3 regions of the Shinella sp. genome follow, and region 3 is predicted to be linked to each of the others. Evidence: riboswitches for the same ligand, from Rfam matches in the RefSeq annotation. Region 3 holds a riboswitch; each other region holds the start of a gene.
The links. A riboswitch is a leader RNA that binds a small molecule or an ion and turns the genes downstream of it on or off. The one in region 3 is predicted to bind cobalamin.
Positions count from the first base shown of each region.

Region 1 (4,834 bases), on a different contig from region 3:
ATTTTCGCTCTCTCTCTCGCGCTGTCTACGGAGCCGTTAGACCCATTCGTCATGCCTCGTCATGCCTCGTCACGCCAACGCTTGGCGCGACGTCGCGAGAAACCCGGCGATAAAATCGACAGTGTCGTCGCCATCTCTCAGACCAAGGTGGATGCTTTTCTGGATCCCAGCTGTTCCGATCCTGACGGGACGAAGGCCGAGCGCAGCCGCCTCCCGGTGCACCAGCCAGTCGGGAATGGCGCTGACTCCGCGGGATGCCGCAACGAGCTGAAGCATCATCTCTGTCGTCTCGACATTGCGGTGGTGGCGCGGCCGGCTGTTGGCGGGGACAAGGAACTGGGTAAACACATCCAGTCGTTCCGGCGGTACGGGATAGGTGAACAGCGTCTCATTCAGCAGATCCGCAGGTTCCGCGTGGCCTTTCAGGGCCAGCGGATGATCGGCGGGCACGGCAAGCACGAGCTCGTAGTCGAATACCGCGAGATAATGAATGCCGGGCATCTCGATCGGATCCGGCGTGATCAGAATATCGATTTCGTATCCTGTCAGCGCCGCCACACCGCCGGCGGCAAACGACGTCGTCAGTTCGAGGCTTACCTGCGGCCACTCCATGAGGTAGGGCTTGGTGACACCCATCAGCCACTGGTGGCAAGGATGGCATTCCATGCCGATCTTGAGCGAGCCACGCTGGCCTTGGCGATAATCCGACAGGACATCCTCGGCTCGTTCGATCTGCGGCAGAACGCGCTGAGCGAGGATCACGATGTATCGTCCGGCCTCGGTGAGACGGAGGTTTCGTCCATCCTTCTCCCACATCGCCACGCCATAGCGTTCCTCCAGCTTCCGGATAGTGTGGCTGAGAGCGGATTGGGAGACGTTCAGGCGCTCTGCCGCCGCCGTCAGGCTACCGAGGCGGTCGACTTCGCGCAGGATCGATAAATGTTGTCTGTCCAGCATGGTTAGGCCCGCCCTTGGTGATCAGCGACATCGCCGCTCTCGCACGCGGGAACCGGCCGATGATCGGCGTCGACCGCGACCATGGTGAAGTGCCCGGCGGCTGTGAGTTGCCTCTCGCCGGTCAGTAGGTTCTCGGACCAGAGTTTCGTCTCGATCGACGTCGAACTCCGGCCCACGCGCTCGACGCGTGCCTCGGTCTCGACGATTTCACCTATCTCGATTGCCCTCGCGAAATCGATACGCTCGGATGACGCCAGGACCACCAGCTTACTGGAATAGCGGGACGCTGCGACGAATGCGGCCTTGGTCATGTAGGAGATTGCTTCGCCCCCGAACATCCGGCCGGCACTGTTTGCCTGATCCGGAAAAACAATCTCGACCATGGTGACGGTATCGCTGGTGCCCGGCGCGGCTTCCGCCTCCGGAAGCAGTGCGGGCAGCGAGTAATTGGCGCCGTCCTGTCCCTCCGGTCTGGCGACCATATGGAATAGACCGCGTGTACAGGTATGCCGCTCACGACCGACGATGGCCTCAGCCACCATCTCGACCTCGACCGTCAGGGAACGGCGCCCGGCTTTGACCGGTCTGGAGGTGAGTTCGACAATGTGCCCGATGCGCGCGGGCTGCCGGAAGTCGATCCGCTCGCAGGACGCCGTCACGAAAGGCACCCGCCCGAACCGGGTCGCCGCGATAAAGGCGACGCGATCCATCAGAGCCAACCCGGCTCCCCCAAACAGGGTGCCGTGATGATTGGTATCTCCGGGGAAAACGATATCGATGAGATTGGTTGTCGAGCCATGCCGGGCAGGCTTGCCCATCGTCGCAGTCTCAATCCTCGGCCCAGTCCTCGTCTCAGTCATCGGCTCTACCATCAGGTTGCGGCAGGGCAGTGGCATGACGCAGAGACGATGGCACGGGAACACCGATCGCGAAAGCGGCACTCCGGGACACCCCGCCCGTGGACGTTATCTATCGTGGCAGGTCTCCTGGCTTACGGGTCTTCGCTCTGGTCCGTCTTCCCGAGGCAGGCCTCAGTGACTTGGATGGACTTTCGCTCGCCGCTTACAGTTGCGGGGGCAGCTTCGGCTTCGGGCTGTGATCAAGCCCCTCACCGAATTCCCTCTTAGCTCCGGAGCATTTGCGCGCCGCAGAACCACGATGACGAACCAATGTCGCATGTTGCTGAAGTGGTCAAGCCGCCTGCGAACCGGTCTGCGACCACTCATGAGCACGGCTCATCGTTCAATGAGATAAAACCAATATTTCTCGACCCAGGCCTCGGGCATAAAGCACGCACCGCGCCTGATTATCGACAATATGAAGGAAGCGGGCTGAGAAAGTCGGGCGGAGAATTGTCTCGGCTGGAAGACGACGAACCAGGGTTTGGTTCTATATCGAGAACTGAGGAAGACGGATGGCAACGAACGAAGATCTCGCATTTTCTATCAAAAGCATTCGCTTCGATGAGGATTATCGTCCCTCCGACAACACGCGTGCCACGACGAATTTCGCAAACCTGGCGAGAGGCGACAACCGGGCGGAGAATCTTCGCAACGCGCTTAGGATGATCGATAATCGCTTCAACGCCCTGGCGCATTGGGATAATCCCAAGGGCGATCGCTATGCGGTCGAGCTCGAGATCATTTCGGTTGAGATGACGATCGGTGCTGGTGTAAAAAATGACGCCTTTCCACTCATCGAAATCCTGAAGACGAATATCGTCGACAGACAGACTGGCGAACGCATCGAGGGCATCGTCGGCAATAATTTTTCCTCCTATGTCCGAGATTACGACTTCAGCGTCGTATTGCCGGCTTACAACAAGGATCGCCCCGCATTCGCCACGCCGGATGATTTCGGCGACCTGCATGGAAAGCTGTTCAAATCCTTCCTGAGTTCAGATGCTTACAAAAAGCGCTTTCTCAAATCCCCGGTCATCTGCCTGAGTGCCTCCAGCAGCAAGACATACCGTCGGACTGGAAACCAGCATCCGGTATTGGGCGTCGAATACCAGCAGGATGAACAGTCTGCGACGGACTACTACTTTAAAAAAATGGGGCTGCAGGTTCGCTTCTTCATGCCGCCGAATAGCGTCGCGCCTTTTGCCCTCTATTTTCTCGGCGATCTGCTCGACGATTACACCAATCTCGAGCTGATCAGCACCATCAGCACGATGGAGACGTTTCAGAAGATTTATCGGCCCGAGATTTACAACGCCAACTCCTCGGCAGGGGCCTGCTATCAGCCAAATCTGAAGCACCAGGATTATTCGCTGACGCGTATTGTCTACGATCGTGAAGAGCGCAGCCGGCTCGCCGTGGTGCAGGGGAAATTCGCCGAGGAGCACTTCATCAAGCCGTACAAGACGGTTCTTGAGCAATGGTCTGCCAATCACGCCTTTTGACGAACCAAAAACATAAGGTAGCCCAACATGAAAAAACTGTTGCCCACGTCAACCGCCGGTAGCTTGCCCAAACCCTCGTGGCTTGCAGAACCTGAAAAGCTCTGGTCGCCCTGGAAGCTGCAAGGCGAGGAGTTGCTCACGGGCAAGCAGGATGCGCTGCGGCTTGCGCTGGACGATCAGCAGCAGGCGGGCATTGATATCGTCAGTGATGGTGAGCAGACCCGCCAGCATTTCGTCACAACCTTTATCGAGAACCTCGACGGGGTCGACTTTGAAAAGCGTGAAACGGTCAGGATCCGCGATCGCTACGATGCGAGCGTGCCGACGGTCGTGGGTGCCGTGTCTCGCCAGAAGCCGGTATTCGTCGAAGATGCCAAATTCCTACGTCAACAGACCAAGCAGCCGATCAAATGGGCTCTGCCGGGTCCGATGACCATGATCGATACGCTTTTCGACGGCCACTATAAAAGCCGGGAAAAGCTGGCCTGGGAGTTCGCCAAAATCCTCAATCAGGAGGCCCGGGAACTGGAGGCCGCCGGCGTCGACATAATTCAGTTCGACGAGCCCGCCTTCAACGTCTTCTTCGACGAGGTGAATGATTGGGGCGTCGCGACCTTGGAAAAGGCAATCGAAGGCCTCAACTGCCAAACCGCGGTCCATATTTGCTACGGATACGGCATCAAGGCCAACACGGATTGGAAGAAGACCCTGGGGTCCGAGTGGCGGCAATATGAGGAGACGCTCCCCAAATTGCAGAAATCCAGCATCGGTATGATCTCGCTGGAATGCCATAACTCTCACGTCCCAATGGATCTTATCGAACTTGTTCGGGGCAAAAAGGTGATGGTGGGGGCCATCGACGTAGCATCCGACATCATTGAAACCCCAGAGGAGGTCGCCGCTACCCTTCGAAAAGCACTCCAGTTTGTCGATGGCGAGAACCTTTGCCCTTGCACCAATTGCGGCATGGCGCCTCTCTCGCGCCGGGTAGCGCGGGGCAAGCTGAATGCTCTGAGCGCGGGCGCAGAAATCGTCCGAAAAGAGCTCACGGCTTAGTGCCGGCTGGGTATCCAGAGGCCGGCATGACTATGGTGGATCACCGCTTCGACCCTGTCGACAAGGCGACGTTTCGCGACGGCATGTCGCGCCTCGGCTCGGCGGTCAACGTCGTCACCACCATATCTAGCGGCACGCGTTACGGCTTTACGGCCTCGGCGGTCTGCAGCGTTAGCGACACACCGCCGACACTTCTCGTCTGTATCAATCGTGCGAGCTCCTGTTTTCATGCCTTCGAAAACGCGGCGCACTTTTGCGTCAATACATTGATGCCGGGCCACGAGTGCATCTCCGACCATTTCGGCGGGAAAACGTCGACGGAAGACCGTTTTTCCGTCGGCGATTGGGAAGTCGGGCTCACAGGTGTACCTGTCCTGGCCAACGCTTCGGTCAGCTTTGAATGCGGCCGCATCAGCA
Region 1 covers NZ_JBQVPI010000011.1:184,922-189,755, reverse strand. Annotated here, with positions in the region: gene ACT6VE_RS20520 (LysR family transcriptional regulator) at 70-957, opposite strand; gene ACT6VE_RS20515 (acyl-CoA thioesterase) at 960-1,775, opposite strand; cobalamin riboswitch at 1,917-2,130, opposite strand; gene ACT6VE_RS20510 (DUF1852 domain-containing protein) at 2,372-3,361, shown strand; gene ACT6VE_RS20505 (methionine synthase) at 3,389-4,417, shown strand; gene ACT6VE_RS20500 (flavin reductase) at 4,444-4,834, shown strand, end outside.
Region 1: another riboswitch for cobalamin. It lies ahead of ACT6VE_RS20515 (acyl-CoA thioesterase); the one in region 3 lies ahead of ACT6VE_RS14745 (hypothetical protein).

Region 2 (4,834 bases), on a different contig from region 3:
CGGCGGCGGCGACTTCACCGTTCTTCGCCTCGATCATCGTGGGTTTGCGGGCGATACGGGAGGTGACCTCGTCACGCACGGCCTGAAGGCCGGCGGCATCGATCAGGTCCGTCTTGTTGAGGATGATCAGGTCGGCGGCGGTCAACTGGTCTTCGAACAGCTCTTCCAGCGGGCTTTCGTGGTCGAGGTTGTCGTCCTCGACACGCAGCGCATCGACCTTGTCATGGTCATCGGCAAAGCGGCCGGCGGCGACGGCAGCGCTGTCGACCACTGTGATGACGCCATCGACCGTCACCTGCGTCTTGATTTCCGGCCAGTTGAAGGCGGCGATGAGCGGCTGCGGCAAAGCGAGGCCAGACGTCTCGATGACGATATGGTCCGGGCGGTTTTCGCGCTCCAGCAGCTTCGTCATGGTCGGGATGAAATCATCGGCGACGGTGCAGCAGATGCAGCCATTGGTGAGTTCGATGATGTCGTCCTCGGTGCAGGCTTCCGCGCCGCAGCCCTTCAGCACGTCGCCATCGACGCCGAGATCGCCGAACTCGTTGATGATCAGCGCGATGCGTTTTCCGCCGGCATTCTGCAGCAGGTTGCGGATCAGCGTCGTCTTGCCGGCACCAAGGAAGCCGGTGATGACGGTGGCGGGGATTTTCTGTTGCAGCATAGGCTCAACCCTTCATTTTCAGCGGCAGTCCGGCCGCAACGAAATAAACATTTGGCACGAGGGCGGCGACCAGCTGGTGCAGCCGCCCGGCATGGTCGCGGAAGTCACGCGCCATGCGGTTTTCCGGTACGATGCCGAGACCGACCTCATTCGACACGAAGACCAGTTGACCCGGCGCCGCCGCGATGGCCTCGATGAGGCCGGCAAATTCGGCGGCGATGTCGCGTTCCTCCAGCATCAGGTTGGTGACCCAAAGCGTCAGGCAATCGATGAGCACCGCCCGATCCTCACGCGCCACATCTTTTATGCGCGCGGCGAGTGCAAGCGGCTCTTCGTGGGTTTCCCACCCCTTTCCGCGATCTTCCCGGTGTCTGGCGATGCGCTCCCGCATCTCATCATCCCAGGCGCGGCCGGTGGCGATATAGTGACGCGAAAGGCCGGTCTCGGCGACCAGCCTTTCGGCAAAAGCGGATTTTCCGGAACGCGCACCGCCCAGAACCAGGACGGCCCCGGGCGATTTTTGCGTCATATCAGGCAGCCTTGGCGACTTTCTCGTTGGCAAAGCCCAACGCGAGACCGAGCACGATCCAGAAGAACAGCGTCGTGGCGAGTGCCGCAACCGCGAACTCGGCACCGAGAACAGCCGGAACGTTGCTGGAAATGTCGCTCGGCTGCGGCGCGCCGTAGACCTGCGGCGCCGCGATAAGCACGATACCGGCGATCTTGGCGACGATGCCCTGCTTCAGGAACAGGAGATAGAGCCCCCCGGCCGAGAGCAGGACGGTCGCAATCCACCAGGTCTGGCGCTGACCGAGATCCGCGGCCGGGAAACCCGGAAGTTCCGGCGGCAGGCCAATGGCGGGCAGCATATGCACCGCAAGCCAGCCGGCGGCACCCCAAAGCGCACCATTCGCAACGGTGATCGGGTGTCCTGAAACCAGGCTGAAGCCCGCCAGCAGAAGCGCAAAACCGGTGCCGGTGACGAGGTTGGCCAAAAGTGTGCCGGAGAAACGGCTCATGCCGAACATGATGCCGCCTTCCTCGTGCTCCTCGCCCTCATGGGCATAGGCGACGGAAACCGGCGACAGGTACGACGCGACGTCCAGAATGGCAGCGCCGAGCGAGGAATGCTCCTGCGTCGTGGCGGCACCACCCGTGGTGGGTGTCGTGCCGTCGGTTGCCGGTGCGGTTTCTTCGGCGCCGCCTTCGAATTCTTCTGCGTGAAGAATGAGCGGCACGACTCGCGCCTCCTGGGCGGCTGTCATCAGCACGCCAGAGAACAGCCCGGCCACCAGGGCGGCCAGGAGATAACGAACGATCATGTCAAAAACTCCTTAGTGGCAGGGAAAGCCGTAGGAGTGACGGGTGTCGTGCGCCGTATCGTGCAGCACGGCCGAATTGGCCAGGCCGGCGCTGAAAACGAGGAAGGCACCGAGCAGCAATGCGAAAACGCCCGCGACAAGGCGGTCGTTTGCGGAAAGGGTAACAGTAGACGTAGCGGAAACAGCCATGACAACCTCCGTGCAGGCGTTGGGGAAGCCCCTCCCCAGGTCGGGCGATATGCCCTCATCGGCTGGCAGGTCTCCTGGCTCGTGGCGTCCGGCGTTTTCACGCCTGCGGATCGCTCTCACCTTCCCGGGTATCAGCATCACGAAAGGTGGACGATTCGTAGAAAAAGAGGCGTCCGAGCCTTTGCTTATCGCAATGCCACCCAGTGGCTTTTCCGGTTGGTTTTCTCGGTGTGGCGCGAAGCACGATTGCCTCATTCCACACAAATCCCTCCCACCGGATGAACGTTCCTCGCCACTCTACAGTCGCGGGGTCGGCCGTGATTGCAGCGCCCTAATTGGGTCCACCGCGTCACATTCCCATTTACTCCCCGATCCGTTTCCGGATCCGGGAACCATCCAATACTGCGGATGATTATGCTTCCCGTCCCGTGAAGTCAATCGACCGGCAGCGGCATCACCTGTGCTGAAACCGCCGTCCGGTCGTCGCAAACTCAATAGCCGGGGATGATCACCATGCCACCGCCATTGTTGTAATAGCCGTCGTCGCCATTATAGCGCTCATAGTAGCCATCGACCGGGCCTTCCAGCACGTCATAGTCCTGCTGATACTGACGCTGCTGATATTGGCGCTGCTGGCGCTGGCGATTCTGACGAGCCTGAGCATATTGCGCGGCCTGCCGGAGTTCACGAAACTGCGCACGCGACAGGTAGCCGTCAGCGCGATAGCCGGACGTGCCCTGCCATGACGCGATCGCCGAGCGGGTACGCGGACCGAACACGCCGTCCGCGCCATAGGTATTGAAGCCCAGAACGCTCAACCAGCGCTGCGCCTGCACACGGGTCGAGCGCTCCATATAGGCTTCGCGCGAATCGATGACCGGCTCCTCGACAATCTTGCGCTCGGTTTCCGTGGTCGCCGTCTCCTGCTTCGGCTTGGTTTCCTGTGTTTCCTGGCGCGCGGCATCGGCAAGCGTCGAAAGCCGTTCGCGGGCATCCGCGAGGAACCGGCCATTCGGATATGCCCTGAGATAGTCGCGGAAAGCATCTGCCGAACCGTCGAGCACGGCTTTCCGGAAGGTTTCCTCCTCGCGCTTCGCCGCATCGGCCTGTTCCACGGCGAGGCCCCGGTCCTTCGTCTCGGCACCCTGCGCTTCATTTTTGCGGGCCGCAGCTACGGCGTCTTCAGCCTCAACCTGCTTCTTTGCGGCCGCAGCCTCTTCGGCGCGTTTTTCCGCCTCGTCGGCAAGGCGGGCTGCTTCGGTGGCCTTCGCCTCGGCATCCGCCGCAGCCTTGGCGGCTTCGGCCTTCAGTTTCTCCACTTCGGCCGCCTTCTCTTCCGCAAGCTTGCGGGCAGCAGCGGCCTCTTCTTCGATCCGCGCCTTTTCGGCAGCAGCCACCTTCTCAACCTCGACACGCTTGGCATCGGCCTCGCGACGGGCGGCGGCCTCCTCTTCGGCACGCGCCTTTTCCGCAGCGGCAGCCTCTTCGGCTTTCGCACGCGCAGCCTCAGCCTTCAGCCGGGCAGCCTCTTCCGTCTTGGCCTTGTCAGCCGCAGCCTCCGCCTCTGCCTTCAGACGCTCGGCCTCGGCAGACTTTTCATCGGCGAGTTTGCGGGCGGCGGCTTCCCTCTCATCCGCTTCGGCCTTCAGGCGGGCAGCCTCTTCGGCGCGTGCCTTCTCAGCAGCGGCAGCCTCCACCCGTGCCTTCTCCTCCGCAGCCGCCTTTTCCTCGGCGAGCTGGCGGGCAACGGCTTCTTCTTCCGCCTTCTTCGCCTCAGCTTCCGCCTGCAAGCGCGCTGCTTCCGCCTCGGCCTTGGCCTTTTCCGCCTCGGCGACCTTGCGCGCTTCCTCTTCGGCCTGCTTCGCTTCGGCCTCGGCCTTCAGGCGTGCCGCTTCCGCATCAGCCTTTGCTTTCTCCGCTTCGGCGACCTTACGCGCTTCCTCTTCGGCCTGTTTCGCTTCAGCCTCGGCCTTCAGGCGTGCCGCTTCCGCATCGGCTTTCGCCTTCTCCGCTTCGGCAACCTTGCGGGCTTCCTCTTCGGCCTGCTTCGCCTCGGCCTCCGCCTTCAGGCGTGCTGCTTCCGCATCGGCTTTCGCCTTTTCCGCTTCGGCGACCTTCCGGGCTTCCTCTTCGGCCTGCTTCGCCTCGGCCTCGGCCTTCAGGCGTGCCGCTTCCGCATCGACCTTGGCCTTTTCCGCTTCCGCAGCTTTCTGGGCATCCTCTTCAGCCTTTTTGGCGTCGGCGGCTGCACGTTCGGCTTCCTCGGCCTTCGCCTTTTCGGCAGCCGCAGCCTCGTCCGCCTTCGCCTTGGCACCGGCCTGCTCGGAGCTCCCGGTTACCGGCTTGGCCTTGGTGCTGGCCTGCAATTCGGCAATGCGCAGGCGCGCCATCGAGGCGAAGGTGCCGTTCGGATATGTCTTCAGGTAGCCTTCGTACTGCGTGACGTCGCTGCCGCCGGAAACCTTCTGCCAGAGGGCGAATTCCTCCTCCCAGCGTTTTCCCGCACTCGTCGCTTCCTTGCCCGTCGTCTGGGCAAAGGCGACCACCGGCAGGCCGCAAAGCGACAGCCCGACGAGGCTTGCAAGGCCGCATCTCACCAGAACGGATCGTGCGAGAGGTCCAGAACCCATATGTCTCACCCTTTCGGAGCGCGCAAAGG
Region 2 covers NZ_JBQVPI010000001.1:747,179-752,012, reverse strand. Annotated here, with positions in the region: gene cobW (cobalamin biosynthesis protein CobW) at 1-664, opposite strand, end outside; gene cobU (bifunctional adenosylcobinamide kinase/adenosylcobinamide-phosphate guanylyltransferase) at 669-1,193, opposite strand; gene ACT6VE_RS03495 (CbtA family protein) at 1,195-1,986, opposite strand; gene ACT6VE_RS03490 (CbtB domain-containing protein) at 1,999-2,175, opposite strand; cobalamin riboswitch at 2,223-2,587, opposite strand; gene ACT6VE_RS03485 (peptidoglycan-binding domain-containing protein) at 2,667-4,805, opposite strand.
Region 2: another riboswitch for cobalamin. It lies ahead of ACT6VE_RS03490 (CbtB domain-containing protein); the one in region 3 lies ahead of ACT6VE_RS14745 (hypothetical protein).

Region 3 (4,834 bases):
CCTCGTCGATGACCGGGCGGTTGATCGGGTGGTGCATCTTGCCGACGAGCTTCGTCACGGCGTCGCGCATCAGGCGCGTGTCGGAATCGAGCGTCATGACATATTTGACGTCCGCCGGCACGATGTTGGCGCCCGGCAGGAAGGTCGTGTCGCCGTCACCGCGCAGAAGCAGGTTCAGCTCGTGCAGCTTGCCGCGCTTGCGCTCCCAGCCCATCCAGGCGCCTTCTGACGGATTGTAGAGCCGGCGGCGGTGCAGGAAATAGAAGCGCGTGCGGCCGTCATAGGCGTAGCGGGCGGACAGCGCCGCAACCTCGCGCTTGGCGTAGTCGAGTACGTCGAGATCGGCCGGCGTTTCTTCCGACTGGCTGTCGGCCCAGTCGCTGATGAGCGCGAAATAGATCTCGCCGCGCGGATTGGCGAGGTAGTGCACCTCGAGATTGCGCACCAGTTCGTCGACATGGTCGCGCTTGGAAATCAGACAGGGCACGGCAAGCAGCGTGCGTGCATCGTCCGGAATGCCGTCCTTGAATTCATAACCGACAAGGCGGGACGGCGTGACGAAGAAGGTGACCAGCGTGTTGAAAAGACCCGTCGCACCCTCGGAGGCCGGCAGCGCGAAAAGCACGAGCATGATGAGCCATGCGCCGTTCGGAATGTCGAGCGGATCGAGGAAGAAATAGACCGCGATCATCGCCAGCAGCGTCAGGATGATGTTGGGCCCGGCAATCGCGAACCAATCCAGCTTGCGGATCAGGCGCACGGCCTGCTGGACAAGCGAAGGCCGGTAGCCGATGCGCTTTTCGAGCTGCTTGCGCTTCTTGCCGACGAGGAAGGCCGCCACATTGGCCTTGTAATCCAGGTCCTCGACATGCGCCGCCGCATCTTCCTCGGTCATGGTGAGCGCGGTTTCGGTCACTTCCAGCTCGGTCTTGCCGGAACGGCGGGCGAAACGCTCGATCGTGTTGCGGTACTTGTTGCGCGAGCCGAAATCGAGGTCGCTATAGTCGGAACGCTGGCGCAGCGCTTCGTCGAGACGGCTGACGCTCTCGAACCAGACGGGCCATTCCGTATCGTCGACGGAGCGCAGGCTCTTGATGAGCGAACTCATCGTGACGTTGCCGGAGGACAGCCGGTTGTTCTCCGCGACGATCAGCTCCTCGAGATCGCTGCCGCGGCTCTCGATCTTGCGCTCCAGCCACTGGATCACGGCGCCGGAGGCCTGCAGGCCGTCACGAAGCCGGTAGAGCAGCTGGATGACGAAAGTGTTGTCGTCGATGAAGGTCTCCATCGACTGGAGATGGGCAATGCATTTTTCCGGATCGTTGAGCCGGATCAGTTCGTCCGCCACCTCGTTCGCCTTCAGCCGCATCTTGCGCGAGCGCTCGACGCGGCTCGAAATGCGGCGGAGGTTTTCGAGAAGCACGAAACGAATGAAGGACGGCAGCGCCCAGAGTTCGCCGATCTTCAGCGCATCAACCTTCTGGAAGCCCTGGACGAAGGCCGTCAGGCCGTCATGCGAGACGCCGCTATGCGTATGGGCGACATAGAGCCAGGCGAGCGCCAGCGTGCGCGGCATGACCTGTCCCTCGACCTCCATGGTCGGCAGCTGGCGGAAGAAGCGGCGGGGGAAATCGCGACGGACTTCCTGGATCGCCTCTTCGATCACGTAATAATTGTCGAGCAGCCATTCGGCGGCGGGGGTGATCTGCACGCCCGCTTCGACGTCCTTCGCGGTCACCTGATAGACGCGGAAGATCTCCTTCTCGTTCTCCTTGTGCCGGGCACGGAATTCGAAGGGACGGAAGCCGGGCAGGGCCGCGCGTTTGTCGCGCGCCAGCGCTTCACCGCAATCGGCGAGCTCCTCCAGCGTCAGATAGGTGGCGCGGATCGAATCGTTATAATCGATCTGCTTGACGTCGGCATCGCGCGAGGAGGCTTGCGGCGTATTATGAAGGGGCATGTTTCTGATTCTGGATCCGGCCATGTGGAACCATCCGGCGGCGGCCTTTGCGCTGGACAGTTTTTTGCGGGCAGGGTTCATATTTGTGCCGCGATCAGCCATGGCACCGAACCGCACCTGGGAGATGCTTGACGGTTGGACATGGCTCAGGCGACACGCTTGTTGGCATCCTGGCCGCGTGGTGCATGAAAACGGCATTTTTTAGCCGTAAGGACAGAGACTTGCAACATGTCAACAGGACTGGATGGCGCAGCATGGACCCTCATCTGCGGATTTGGTGAATCGCCCCTCCCTCCCGCAGGGCGAACCTGCGCATGGTGCAGGCGAAAAGCCCAATGCCTGACGACGGAAAAAGTTCCCGCCCTGTGCATGACGGCCAAAACCATTGACTTGCCGGCGCGCTGACGCCAGTTTGCCGAAGTCAGGGTCTTCCGAGTCGCATGCGGCTTGGAGGCTAAGAGGGAAGCCGGTGCGATGCTCCAGATGGAGTGCCAAGACCGGCGCTGCCCCCGCAACTGTGAACGGCGAGCGACTGTCGATAAAGCCACTGGTCTTTGGACCGGGAAGGCGAGACTGGAGCAACGACCCGTGAGCCAGGAGACCTGCCCTGATACTTGAAACGTCCATGGGCGGGGTGTCCCAGTGGTGCGCTTGCTTGTCGCCTTTGGGCGAAATCCAGCATGCGTGCGTCCGGTCATCCCCCAATTTACCGATTGGGGATCTACATGTTTGCAACCACCGACAACGGTCTCTCCGGCACCGGAAAACCGGAATCCGTTTTCATCTCCTGGCTGCTCTGGCAGCCGCGCGGCGCCGACCTTGCCGTCGAGGCGCTGAAGGAGGTGCAAAAACTCTCCCGTTATGACGATTCCGATCCGGATATTACCCGCCTCCGATCGCTGTTCGTATCGCTTGCCGGCGCAGACGGGCCGCTTCACTGATGCGTCAGCCGGCATAAAGACATATTGACATAAAGATATCTTTATGTGACTTCCGATGCAGTATGATTGCACCGGAGGGCTTTGCCATGGCCAAATCGCACCTGGACACCCTGTTCGGCCCCGAACTCCCGCCCCGCGACGGCCGCGAGATCCTCGCCGCCCTGCAGGAGGCTGCCCGCGAGCGCATCCTGGTGCTCGACGGCGCCATGGGTACGGAAATCCAGACGCTCAAGCTCGTCGAGGACGATTTCCGCGGCGACCGCTTCGGCGATTGCGCCTGCCACCAGCAGGGCAACAACGACCTCCTGACGCTCACTCAACCGGGCGCGATCGAGGACATCCACTACCGCTATGCGCTGGCCGGCGCCGACATTCTCGAAACCAACACCTTCTCCTCCACCACCATCGCCCAGGCCGATTACGGCATGGAGGACATGGTCTATGAACTGAACCGCGACGGCGCACGCCTTGCGCGGCGCGCCGGGCTGCGCGCCCAGGAAAAGGACGGCCGCCGCCGTTTCGTCGCCGGCGCGCTCGGCCCGACCAACCGCACCGCCTCCATCTCGCCTGATGTCAACAATCCCGGCTACCGCGCCGTCTCCTTCGACGACCTGCGCCTCGCCTATGCCGACCAGCTGCGCGGCCTCATCGATGGTGGCGCCGACATCATCCTGATCGAGACGATCTTCGACACGCTGAACGCCAAGGCCGCGATCTTCGCCACCCGCGAAATCTTCGAGGAAAAGGGCATCGAGCTGCCGGTCATGATCTCCGGCACGATCACCGACTTGTCCGGCCGCACACTGTCCGGCCAGACGCCGGAAGCCTTCTGGAACTCGGTGCGCCACGCCGATCCCTTCTCCATCGGCCTCAACTGCGCGCTCGGCGCCAATGCCATGCGCGCCCACCTCGCCGAAATTTCTTCCGTGGCACAGACCTTCGTCTGTGCTTACCCCAATGCCGGCCTGCCGAACGCCTTCGGTCAATATGACGAGACGCCGGACGAGATGGCCGCCCAGATCGAAGGGTTCATGCGTGATGGCTTGGTCAATATCGTCGGCGGCTGCTGCGGCTCGACGCCGGACCATATCCGCGCCATCGCCGCCGCCGCCGCCCGCCATAGCCCACGCGAAATCCCCGACATCCCGCGCCATATGCGGCTTTCCGGCCTCGAACCCTTCACGCTGACCGACGCCATTCCCTTCGTGAACGTGGGCGAGCGCACCAACGTCACCGGCTCGGCGAAATTTCGCAAGCTGATCACCGCCGGCGACTATGCGGCCGCCCTCGACGTCGCGCGCGACCAGGTGGCGAACGGCGCGCAGATCATCGACATCAACATGGACGAGGGCCTGATCGATTCTGCCAGGGCCATGACGGAATACGTCAATCTCATCGCCGCAGAGCCGGATATCGCCCGCGTACCCCTGATGATCGACAGCTCGAAATGGGAGGTGATCGAGGCCGGCCTGAAATGCGTGCAGGGCAAGCCGCTGGTCAACTCGATCTCGCTGAAGGAAGGCGAGGAAGCCTTCCTGCACCACGCCAAGCTCGTGCGCGCCTATGGCGCCGCCGTCGTCGTCATGGCCTTCGACGAGACCGGGCAGGCCGACACCAGGGCGCGCAAGGTGGATATCTGCACCCGCGCCTACAAGCTCTTGACCGAAGTCGCCGGCCTTGCGCCGGAAGACATCGTCTTCGACCCGAACATCTTTGCCGTCGCCACCGGCATCGAGGAGCACGACAATTACGGTGTAGACTTCATCGAAGCGACCGCCGAAATCACCGCCACCCTGCCGCATGCCCATATTTCCGGCGGCGTCTCCAACCTCTCCTTCTCGTTCCGCGGCAACGAGCCGGTGCGCGAGGCGATGCACGCGGTGTTCCTCTACCACGCCATTCAGGCGGGCATGGACATGGGCATCGTCAATGC
Region 3 covers NZ_JBQVPI010000007.1:39,892-44,725, reverse strand. Annotated here, with positions in the region: gene ACT6VE_RS14755 (GH36-type glycosyl hydrolase domain-containing protein) at 1-1,960, opposite strand, end outside; gene ACT6VE_RS14750 (hypothetical protein) at 1,959-2,165, shown strand; cobalamin riboswitch at 2,368-2,584, shown strand; gene ACT6VE_RS14745 (hypothetical protein) at 2,686-2,901, shown strand; gene metH (methionine synthase) at 2,988-4,834, shown strand, end outside.